Regions from separate parts of the Paenibacillus violae genome, predicted to be linked through region 1. Evidence: riboswitches for the same ligand, from Rfam matches in the RefSeq annotation. Region 1 holds a riboswitch; the other holds the start of a gene.
What was found. Region 1 has a riboswitch for cyclic di-AMP ahead of RQP52_RS08890 (hypothetical protein). Riboswitches for the same ligand answer to the same signal wherever they lie in the genome.

Region 1 (5,455 bases):
CTTTGACGGGGAACAGCCAAGCTGGGAGCTCAGGCAGGAACAGGATAAACTGTTCCTTGACTATGTTATCTACGCCGGCGAGCGGAAGAGATTTGCTTTTGATCGTATGCAGGAAGCGCTGCTTCTGTTTGCATGGCGTTTGGGCGAACAAGGAGAAGAGCTCGACACTTCGGCTTCCGTCTTAGAAGCGAACGCAGAGGTTCGGGCGGTATTCCGTACCCCTAACCGCTCGCCGCTTCAATTGACCTTACCGCTTAAACCTGCTGAGAAGATGAAAATGCTGCGGCCTCGTCCCTAACATTAAGAGAATGGAGTGATCACAGATGGCTAAAGGATCTACGATTCGTAACGAGTTCCATCCGTTTGTCGATGCCTACACGGGCCGATCTATGACTCGTTTGACAGCCCCGGAGCAGGTAAATCATCATCCTTATTTTTATTATAAAATGATTACAAACGACAATCGCTATCTCATTTACGCTAGTGAGCGAGAGGGATTCCGTCAGCTTTACAAGATGGATCTGAACGATGGATCGGCTCTGCAATTAACGGAAGGACCCGATATTCACGATTTCAGCTGCAGTCTGACGAGTGACGATAACTACTTGATCTATTGCCGAGATCAGCGGATTATGCGATTGGATATGACGACGCTGAAGGAAGACGTTCTCTATACATCACCTGCAGGCTGGAAATCCAATGCGAATCCCGGCCTCAGCTCAGATGACAAGTATCTCGTTCTGGTCGAAATTAATGAAAAGGATGTTGTACCGGGCAAAGGGGACTGGTCCAACTTCGAGCCACAATGGGCAGCGAAGCCGCACTGCCGAATCATCTACCTGGATATCGAACAGCGAACCAGCCATATCGCGCATGAGGAGCTGGACTGCTGGCTGGGGCATCCGCAAATTCGTCCCAATGACCCATCAACCATTTTATTTTGTCATGAAGGTCCTGGGCATTTGATTGATGCCAGACTCTGGCTAGTCCAAAAGGACGGGACGCTGCTGCGCTGTGCGAAGGAACAGACGCATGATGAGCTCATCACACATGAATATTGGCTTGCCGATGGCTCTAGATTCGCTTATGTGTACAGACATAAAGATGATCTCTATCACGAAAGTATCCGTTTCATGGACTCGGAGACATTAGAGGAAGAAATCTGGATGAATTGCTCTAAGTATTGCCACTTTATTTCGAATGCCAATCATACGATGATCGTCGGGGACGGGCAGCTGCCCGAGCAGCACTTCATCTATTTAGTGGATGTAGAACGGAGGCAAGAAGAGCGTTTATGCTCCCATGGAACTAGCTGGAAGTCATACGGTAACACACAGGATGCTCATCCGCATCCGGCTTTTTCTCCAGATGGCACATTTATCATCTTTACCTCTGATATGGAGGGCGTTCCTTGTATGTATAAAGTGGATTTGTGACAATGTTCGAGGCAGCCGGCTAGTTGCATCGGCTGCCTCAAATATATTTGACATTAGTTTGATGTCAAACTATAATACAGATATGAAACCAAGAGACGCTGTATCAATTATTTCCAGAATCAGAGAAAAGACCAATCGGTTTATCATAGCCGAGATGGCGAAATATGGGGTCGACGATATTGCCATTTCACATGGGGATATTATCTTTGCTCTATTTAAGATGCCTAGATTGACTATGGCGGAGATTGCCAAGAAAATTGATAAAGATAAGTCTACAGTGACTGCACTCGTAGATAAATTGGTCCGTCTAGGATACGTGACAAAGGAAAGGGACACCGTAGATTCAAGGGTCGTCTATGTTGCCTTAACGCCAAAAGGGGAGGAACTGAAACCGATATTTGAAACCATCTCAGAAAAAATGTTAGATGTATTTTACATGGACATTACGGATAAAGAAAAGGAAGAATTACTGAGAATTCTAACGAAAATTTATAACAATTTTTAAATTTTTTTAGACTAATAGTTTGATGTCAAACTATATAACGAGGTGAAACTTATCATGAAAGATTATACAAAAGATTTGCCAGATCATCGTGTGAAATATATCGGAGAAAATGATCTATTTATAGAAATTTTCGAGGGAGAGGAGCTACCGAAGGAAGCCTCCCAAAAACCTCCGCTTTTATTTGTACACGGTGCCTACACGGGCAGTTGGATGTGGAGCAAATACATCCCACACTTTATAAACAAGGGATGGAATTGCTATGTTATGAATTTGAGAGGTCACTACAAAAGTAGAGTGCTCGATTTGACAAATGTAACATTCGAAGATTATTTGGAGGATATGAAAGAGGTTTTGGCCGAGTGTGAGGCTCCACCGATACTCATAGGATTTAGCATGGGAGGAATTTTGAGCCAGAAGCTGGCTGAAACCAACGAACTTGCAGGCTTAGTGGTGATCGATACAAGCATAAGTAAGGAAGTTTATGAAGCTGTACCCTACAAAGAAATAGCTAGAAGGACAACAGGAGTATTAATGCCCGCACCATCCCGAGAAGAGAATTCCAGTATAGATGAATCAATGGATGACATTAATTTTCAGAGAAAGTATATAACTGTGGAGTCATTAAAAGCATTTAACGATTTTTATTTCTCTTTGGGGGCAAGCGGTGGGATATCGATAGACAGCAGTTTGATGGTTAATCCAGCCTTGGTTATTAAAGCAATTAATCGTGAAGAGGATGACCGGCGGGGAAAGGCGACAGCGGAGCATCTCCATGCAGAGTATACAGGACTTTGGGATACGACTCACACCGGATTGCTTGTTGGGCAAAGATATATGGAGGTAGTAGATCGGATCATGTTATGGTTACAAGGGATGTATGACTAAGGACATTGAATAGATAAGAAAATATTACTATTGCTTCTCGGTATACATTGGAGTAAATTGATAAAATACGCTTAATTCTTTAGATTAAAGAAGCGGGGGAACCAAGTTTCCTGGGGTGAGTACACAAAGTGAAGTGTTAGGGTTAACTTTCAACCCGAATCCGTCAGCTAACTTCGTCAGCGTAGAAAGAAATGGATAGAAACATTCAATGGAACATTGTGATTTGAGGTTCTATTCCCTCGCTTCCTTTTTCTCTTCTAGAGAAAATAGGAGGAACTAGACATGCTGCTTATGAAAGTAACCAAAGAATGGAAGAATCTTTTTCCATGGAAGAGAGCCAACGATTCCGTACAGCGCCAACATGAGATTCTTCATTTGAAACAGCGGTTGGAGACGTACGACATTCAATTTCCGAATTTGGCTTACCGGCCATCAGACGTCGAAACACAGACGTTAATGGAAATTAGTAAAACGGTCGCTCAAAATAATGAGCTGCTTAACCAACTGAGTTCAGAAAAGGAATTAGCGGTTGAACAATCGCTAGCCCATCTCGTCGGAACCACTCTCCAAATTTTACTGGATCACCTTAACTTTATCGTAGCCATGGCGCATATTTTCAGTGGTCCGTATCCTTGCCTCAGAGCGTACATCAGCCATACGAATTAACGATTTTCAACAATAGAGAAGGAGCTTGCCTGACGGCAGCTCCTTTTTCGTTTATTTTCGCGCATAGATACGGCCAAAAAAGCACTTGATAAGCTCCGCAACTTGCTGACTTTGCTCTTCCAGAACAAAATGTCCCCCGCATAAAAAGTGAGTTTCCACACATGTTAATAGTTCTCCGAAAGCAAGAGCTCCTTGCACCGTAAAAATAAAATCATTTTTGCCCCAGGTTATAAGCGTAGGAGGTTGATAAGTTCGCAAGTATTGCTGCCAAACAGGGTATTGTTCGACGTTGGTCCGATAATCGTAGCCCAATTCCAACTGAATTTGGCTATTACCGGGTCGATCCAAAAATAACTGGTCCATTAGGTAACCATCGGGACTAATTCGATAGGGATGACACACGCCCGTTACATACTGCATTTTTGTAAAATGAAAGGTTGCAAGCTGGGCAAAGGCCGCTTCAGTTGCAGGATTTCGATCCGCCCAAAGTGCTTTGAAAAGATCGAACGGTTTCCCTAATCCGTCTTCACTAACCACAGCATTCTGAATAACGAATCCTAGAATACGATGCGGATTCCGTACAGCCAGTCTGAAGCCGATAGGACCTCCATAATCATGGGTGTACAAAATATAGTGAGAAATACAGAGATTATCTATAAGCTTTTCAATCATAAGTGATAGATTCTCAAAGGTGTACGCAAATTCTTCAACGGAAGGCATACTGCTATTTCCGTACCCTAGATAGTCAGGAGCAATGACATGAAATCGGTCTGTGAGTTGAGGAATCAAATCCCTGAACATATGGGATGAGCTTGGAAAACCATGAAGAAGGATGATGGTTGGGTTGTACGGACTACCGGCTTGGCGAAAAAATAACTCCCAGCCGTCGATCTTCATTTTTTTATAATGAATCATCATTTCAACGTCCTCTCCAGCGAAGCGCATATTATTCCCTAACAAAAATATGTGAATAAAAGTTATTTAAGTACTTAGGAGCTAGATGACGTGGTACAATTTAACTTAAGTTATGCGAATTAGTTGTCATCTTCATTAAACTGGTATTCATCCATTGGAAAGGGAGAGATCAGCCATGAAACAAGAACTGCTAAATGAGCAATCGAGAAATCAAGCGTCCAGCACGCCAATTATTACCGAACTAAAAGTAATTCCAGTTGCAGGGCACGATAGTATGCTCTTCAATCTAAGTGGAGCGCATGCTCCATTCTTTACACGTAACATCGTTATCCTCAAAGACAGTGCAGGTCATACGGGCGTTGGTGAAGTACCGGGCGGCGAGAATATTCGTAAAACGCTTGAAGACACAAGCCCACTGGTTATCGGTCAATCGATCGGCCAATACAATAACATTCTTACTAAAGTTCGCAAGCAATTCGCTGATCGGGATCTGGGAGGACGCGGTTTGCAGACTTTTGATCTACGCATCACAATACACGCCGTTTCGGCGTTGGAAGCGGCATTACTTGATCTCTTAGGTAAATTCTTGGATGTACCGGTTGCAGCATTGCTAGGAGAAGGTCAACAGCGCGATAAAGTAGAAATGTTAGGCTACTTGTTCTATGTGGGGGACCGAAATCGGACAAACCTTCCGTATCAGGGCGCTGAAAATGCTCCGAATGACTGGTTTCGACTGCGTCACGAGGAAGCGCTTACACCTGAAGCCGTGGTGAAACTTGCCGAAGCGGCGTATCAACGATATGGCTTTAACGATTTTAAGTTAAAAGGTGGCGTCCTGCGCGGTGAGGAGGAGATTGAAGCGGTCACTGCGCTGGCGGAACGTTTCCCTCAAGCCAGAATTACACTTGACCCTAACGGGGCATGGTCTTTAGCTGAGGCGATTCACCTATGCCGTGATCAGCATCACATATTGGCTTATGCGGAAGACCCATGCGGTGCAGAAAACGGTTATTCAGGCCGTGAGATCATGGCCGAGTTCCGGCGTGAG
Region 2 (5,455 bases), on a different contig from region 1:
GCAAGGATGAAAGCAATGCTGAAGCTACTACTAACGGCAGTTCTCTTCACCCCGCTGCTGACGGGCTGCTGGGATCGGACGGAAGTGAATGATTTGGCACTCGTCACCGGAGCAGCGATTGATAAATATGACGATACGTCGATCGAATTAACGTTACAGATTTTTATCCCACGAAGTCCCGGCGGCGGTGGCGGCGGTTTGGAAAGCAGCAACAAAGGAGGCAGCATTCAAACTTCCCTCGTCAAATCCGCGGTAGGCGTAGATATTGCTGATGCGATTTCTAAGATTCAAGAGAAGATGCCGCGCAAAATTTTCTGGGGTCATACCGAAATTATTATTTTCGGTGAGTCTGTGGCACGACAAGGAGTTCGAGACGAGGTCGATTACTTAATGAGAGCGCCTCAGCCGCGAGAGCGTTCCTTTATGTATGTTTGCAAAGGAAGCGCACGCGAAATTCTCGAGATGAATACACGGCTGGAGCGAAACTCCTCAGAGATCATGAGGGAGATTGGCAAGAGTAAAATCATCCTTAGTGTAACGTTGGCGGATTTGGCACAAATGTTGGGGAATCCGTCCAGTGCTGCCGCCCTGCCTTATATTGAACTTCTGGCGGCAAACACCCCGAGAAATCACGACGACACAGGGAGTTTCACCAATTATACGGCTGTATTCAAAGACGATAAGATGGTCGGCACCATTGACGATCCAACCACCCGCGGCCTGCTATGGCTCAGGGACGAGATTAAAACAGCCGTCGTTACTGTGACGCCGGAAGGTACCTCCGGCCATGTTTCCCTTCGACTATTGAAAAGCAAGACGAAACTGCAGCCAATCATCGAAAATGGCAAGTGGCGCATGAACGTCTGGATTCATACGGAAGATGATGCCCTGCAAAATACAACTTCACTGGATCTCGCCTCCGATCACCAAGCTGTTAAACGTGTAGAAGCCGCTATGAATGACGATATTGAAGAGCGTGTCGCAGTCGCTTTGCGAAAGGTTCAGCAAGGTTACAAAGCGGACATTTTTGATTTCGCTGGGGAATTCCACCGAGCGTACCCTAAGGAATGGCGGCAAAACCAAAAACGTTGGAACGAGATCTTCCCAAACGTCGAAGTTACTGTACAATCGGATGCCAGAATGCTGCGTCCTGGGCTATCCAGCATCAAGTCTTCTCGATCCCGAGAGGAAAAAGAAAAGGAAGAGGAATAGGAGTATATCCAATGACATCCAATGACATTCCCATATGCATGGCCGCGTGCCTGATCATCACTCTCTTTCAATGGTTTCGCTTGAAAAACAGGCCGACCAAAGAGAAAGCGGCTTATCTCTCTATTTTAGCCTTATGCTGGATTCTAGCGATCGCTTTAGTTATGAATCCGGGAATGCCAGGTCCGACGCAGTTGGTAAATTACATTTTCTACCCTCTTGGTAAACTTTTAGATCATTAAAGGAGCACTTACGGACATGCAGATTGGCGGGAAACAATTATTCTGGATGATATTGACCATGCAGCTGGGGATGACCATTTTACTGACAATAAATCCATCTATCCAAACTGCGAAGCAAGATGCCTGGCTTTCAACCGTTTGCGCAACCGGAATAGGTGCAGGGGTCGCTTATGTTTGCTCACGGTTGAGTCTATATCATCCAGGACAAACCATCGTTGAATTTTCAAAGAGATTATTTGGTCGATACATCGGCTATACGGTTACGGTGGTGTATTTCATCTACTGGTACAGCGTGCTTGCTATCATTATAAGGCAGTACGCAGAGTTCATCGTTGCGACTATTCTGCCCAAAACTCCAATCCTTGTCCCGATGCTAGGCATGCTCCTCGTTGCGATTTATGTAACTTTCTCGGGGATAGAGGTTATCGCGAGATGCTGCGAAATCTTAGGACCTTTAACCCTTCTTGGGATTGCTATTCCTCTCTTGCTGAGCCTAAAAAATGTCCATATTAACAATATCCTTCCCTTCTATGTGGATACCGGTGCGATGACAATCTTAAAAGGAGCGCTGCCGACTTCAACGTTTCTTGGAGACTGCATCCTTCTGCTCGTCATCATGGGCTTTCTATCAAAGCCTCAAGATGGGGTGAAACCAGCCATACTCGGGGTTGCTGCTGCTGGTCTGTTAACAAGCATTTCGACTTTCTTAATCCTTTCCGTATTTGGACACATCGCCCCTTCGGGCCAAACCTATCCTTATTTTAATTTGATTCGTTATATTTCCTATTTCGACTTTTTTCAAAACCTGGATTCCTTTGTTATCGCCATCTGGATTATTAGTGTGTTCACTAAAGTATCTCTCTACTTTTTCGTGTGTACATATGGAACAGCTCAAAGTTTCGGCCTTAAAAAATGGCGACGTATGATTTGGTTCGTAGCACCGGTTATCGCGCTGCTTACCTTGATCCCTCGGGACTTTATCGATAGTTCCGTGTTATTTCCACAAAAAATCGCGATTCCTTATTTATTACCCCTCCATGGGATCATTCTGCCACTCTTGATGTGGGGAGTTGCCAAGTTGAAATATAAATAAAACCCTTGCGAATTCCCGACTGGGGAATCACAAGGGTTGTTTTTTGGATTCGCTATAGAGCATTAGTTGCTGATAAATTCCTGCACCCATTCTCCGTTATAATAGGCGACGCCAATTTTTGTGTAATTGGGGTTCAAAATATTTTCACGGTGCCCCGTACTGTTCATCCAGGCCTCCATTACGGCCTCTGGTGTAGGTTGTCCTTTAGCAATGTTCTCACCTGCATAGGAATAAGGAATACCATAAGTGCTCATCATATCAAAAGGTGACCCATAGGTCGGCGACGTATGATCAAAATAGTCGTTGTTGTACATATCTTTGGCTTTATCCAACGCCATAGCTGTAAGGGCGCTATCGCTGGTGAGCGCTTGTAGCCCAGCTTTTACACGTTCCTGGTTAACTAATGTAACGACTTGGCTGGCAAAAGCGGATTGCGCAGATGTAGCTGGCGTTGATGGGGCAGCTGGTGTAGATGGAGCAGGCACTGACGGGGCTGGTGTTTGAGAGCCGCCGCTTGTCCCTGTGCTGCCAGGAAGGTTCAACGTCATCCCAGACCAGATCACATTCGGGTTGGCAACCTGAGGGTTAGCCTGAATCAGCGAAGTGAGACTTACGCCATACTTCTGGGAGATCAACCACATGGTATCGTTGTCTGACACCGTGTACGTGGCGGATGCCGCCATGGCTGCGCTGGAACTCATTAGGACGCTTAGTCCAATAGCACCGGTTACGACTAGCTGTTTATAACGTTTTAACATAGAAATCTCTCCTTTTTGCGGCCTGCGAGGTTAGCTGTCGGATTCGGGTCAAAGAGTAATCACCCGGTCGCGTTCATAGCGACTTCACCCCAAAGATTGGGTCCCCCGTGCTTTCAAAGAAGCTTCGGCCTTCTAAGTTTTTTGACCATAATCGATCTTTCCGATTGTAACACGGGGTTTTTCCGAAAACATGCCGCAAAATTTTCCAACGTTTTATGAAAGCGTAATCATCGATCCACAAAAAATTTTCCAACAACCATGAATAAAAAACCATAACTTCCACAAAATACTCATACACCAAATAAAGGAGTGAATCCAAATGGCTAGCAGTAGAAGCAATACATTACTTGTGCAACAAGCAAAATCAGCTCTTGAGCAAATGAAATACGAGGTCGCTCAGGAACTAGGTATTCAGATTCCTCAGGACGGGTATTATGGCTACATGGCTACTCGTGATACCGGCGCAATCGGCGGACACATTACGAGAAGATTGATTCAAATCGCTGAGCAGCAGCTAAGCGGCAGCACCGGTAACTTTAGACGCATGTAACAACAGCATGTACAGAGAAAAGACTGCACCACCACTTCCTCCTTGGTGATCCAGTCTTTTTTTACATCACAAATTCCATGAAAACCGGCGAACGAAGCCTTCCGTTTCTCGTCCAATTTTTCGTCTTAATTTTGGCCATTAGCCGCGGTTCCATATAAGCAAAATGATTGTCCTCTTTGTAGACTAAGCGGTGCTTCACGCCATCGAGCGCCTTTTGATGCAGAGGCGTTACCCCGGTCTCAATCACCCCAACCGGAATCTTCAAACCATTCGCTGAATCAATGGACGCCAGCAAAGCAAAATTATTTTTCCTGTAACCAGAAATATAAACATCTGCATAAGTCCAGTTAATCACTTTTTGCCATTGCCTGGAGCGCTTGTTGCTCTCGTACTTGAAATTTTCTTTTTTCGACTTCAAAATGATGCCCTCAAGCCCATCCTGCCGGATTTTCTCAAAATAATCCACCGCTTTACCCTCGTAAACCTTCACCCTTTTGTACCTGTCATTCTCGATGAAAGCTTGCTCCAACAGCTCCTTGCGTTTAAGCAAGGGTAATTCAGTGACATCAATTCCCTTGTATTTTAAAATATCAAATGCAAAAAATACAACAGGCGATAAGTCTGTCGGATTTAAAAATCTAGCTGACATCGCTTCAAAGTCCGGTTTACCTTGATCATCCAAAATAACCAATTCACCGTCAAGGATCGTTCCCTCGGGAATCGGGCATTGGAACAGCTCAGGAAATTTATGCGTAACCAATTGCTTGTCTTTCGTATATACATAGAGTTTGTCCAAATTAGAAAGAATGCACCTAAAACCGTCAAACTTAAGTTCTGCAATATGATGTTTGCTGTTATAAGGTCTATTATCTTTGGCGTCTTGCAAAAGCATAGGAGAAATGAACATATGATATCACCCTAAGTTAGATAATACTGTACAGTGATTCATCTGCCTATAGGGACTTGAAGGAAATCGAGGGCTACCCGCTCCAGTTTCGACAAAACAAGTGCAATCCCTCTCTACAAAGCGACAATCAAATTCGCAGATCCCGTTTATAATGGAGATAGATGAATGGGAGGGATGTTCGCATGGACAAGCTATTTATCAAAAGACTGCATACGTTAAACCGTCGCGACGAACTTAGATCAATGCTGCTGCTTGAAGGTATCAAAGCCACACTCAAACGGAAAAAGGAACTCGGCTTATTTTATAGATTGTTCAAGAAAACGAAGAAGAAACCGATGGTTGCTAAAGGATGGAATTAAACTGTCATACGCATAAGAGGCGGTCCTTAAAGTAGATCTCTCTACCTTAGGGCCGCCTCTGCTATTTTGCTGCCTTACTTGCCGCTCTTCGCGTATTGCGCGCTGAACTCTTCAATGACTTTATCGCCGCCGGCTTTTCTCCACTGCTCGATAGCTTGCTTCCAGCCTGCTTCATCGATTTTACCCAAGATATACTTCGTACGGGCGTCGTCAATGATCGGCTTCAGCTCGCTGCCTTTGGTCGTTTGTGTCTCGGAAACGAGCGGATTCGTCGGGTTATTGACCGCGATAGCCTCGTTCTCTTTAATCATTTTGCCGTATTTCTCCATGAGCGGTG

Region 2: it holds a riboswitch for cyclic di-AMP, as region 1 does, so the genes downstream of both, RQP52_RS18060 (CAP domain-containing protein) here and RQP52_RS08890 (hypothetical protein) in region 1, are expected to answer to the same signal.

What each region holds. Positions count from the first base shown of each region.
Region 1 is NZ_JAWCUD010000002.1:424,551-430,005, reverse strand. It holds gene RQP52_RS08910 (hypothetical protein) at 1-298, shown strand, start outside; gene RQP52_RS08905 (oligogalacturonate lyase family protein) at 324-1,436, shown strand; gene RQP52_RS08900 (MarR family winged helix-turn-helix transcriptional regulator) at 1,498-1,941, shown strand; gene RQP52_RS08895 (alpha/beta hydrolase) at 1,996-2,826, shown strand; cyclic di-AMP (ydaO/yuaA leader) riboswitch at 2,885-3,022, shown strand; gene RQP52_RS08890 (hypothetical protein) at 3,109-3,492, shown strand; gene RQP52_RS08885 (alpha/beta fold hydrolase) at 3,544-4,407, opposite strand; gene gudD (glucarate dehydratase) at 4,583-5,455, shown strand, end outside.
Region 2 is NZ_JAWCUD010000006.1:51,937-57,391, reverse strand. It holds gene RQP52_RS18080 (GerAB/ArcD/ProY family transporter) at 1-10, shown strand, start outside; gene RQP52_RS18075 (Ger(x)C family spore germination protein) at 7-1,212, shown strand; gene RQP52_RS18070 (hypothetical protein) at 1,224-1,451, shown strand; gene RQP52_RS18065 (GerAB/ArcD/ProY family transporter) at 1,468-2,544, shown strand; gene RQP52_RS18060 (CAP domain-containing protein) at 2,607-3,302, opposite strand; cyclic di-AMP (ydaO/yuaA leader) riboswitch at 3,307-3,442, opposite strand; gene RQP52_RS18055 (alpha/beta-type small acid-soluble spore protein) at 3,622-3,852, shown strand; gene RQP52_RS18050 (ATP-dependent DNA ligase) at 3,914-4,744, opposite strand; gene RQP52_RS18045 (hypothetical protein) at 4,942-5,118, shown strand; gene RQP52_RS18040 (extracellular solute-binding protein) at 5,193-5,455, opposite strand, start outside.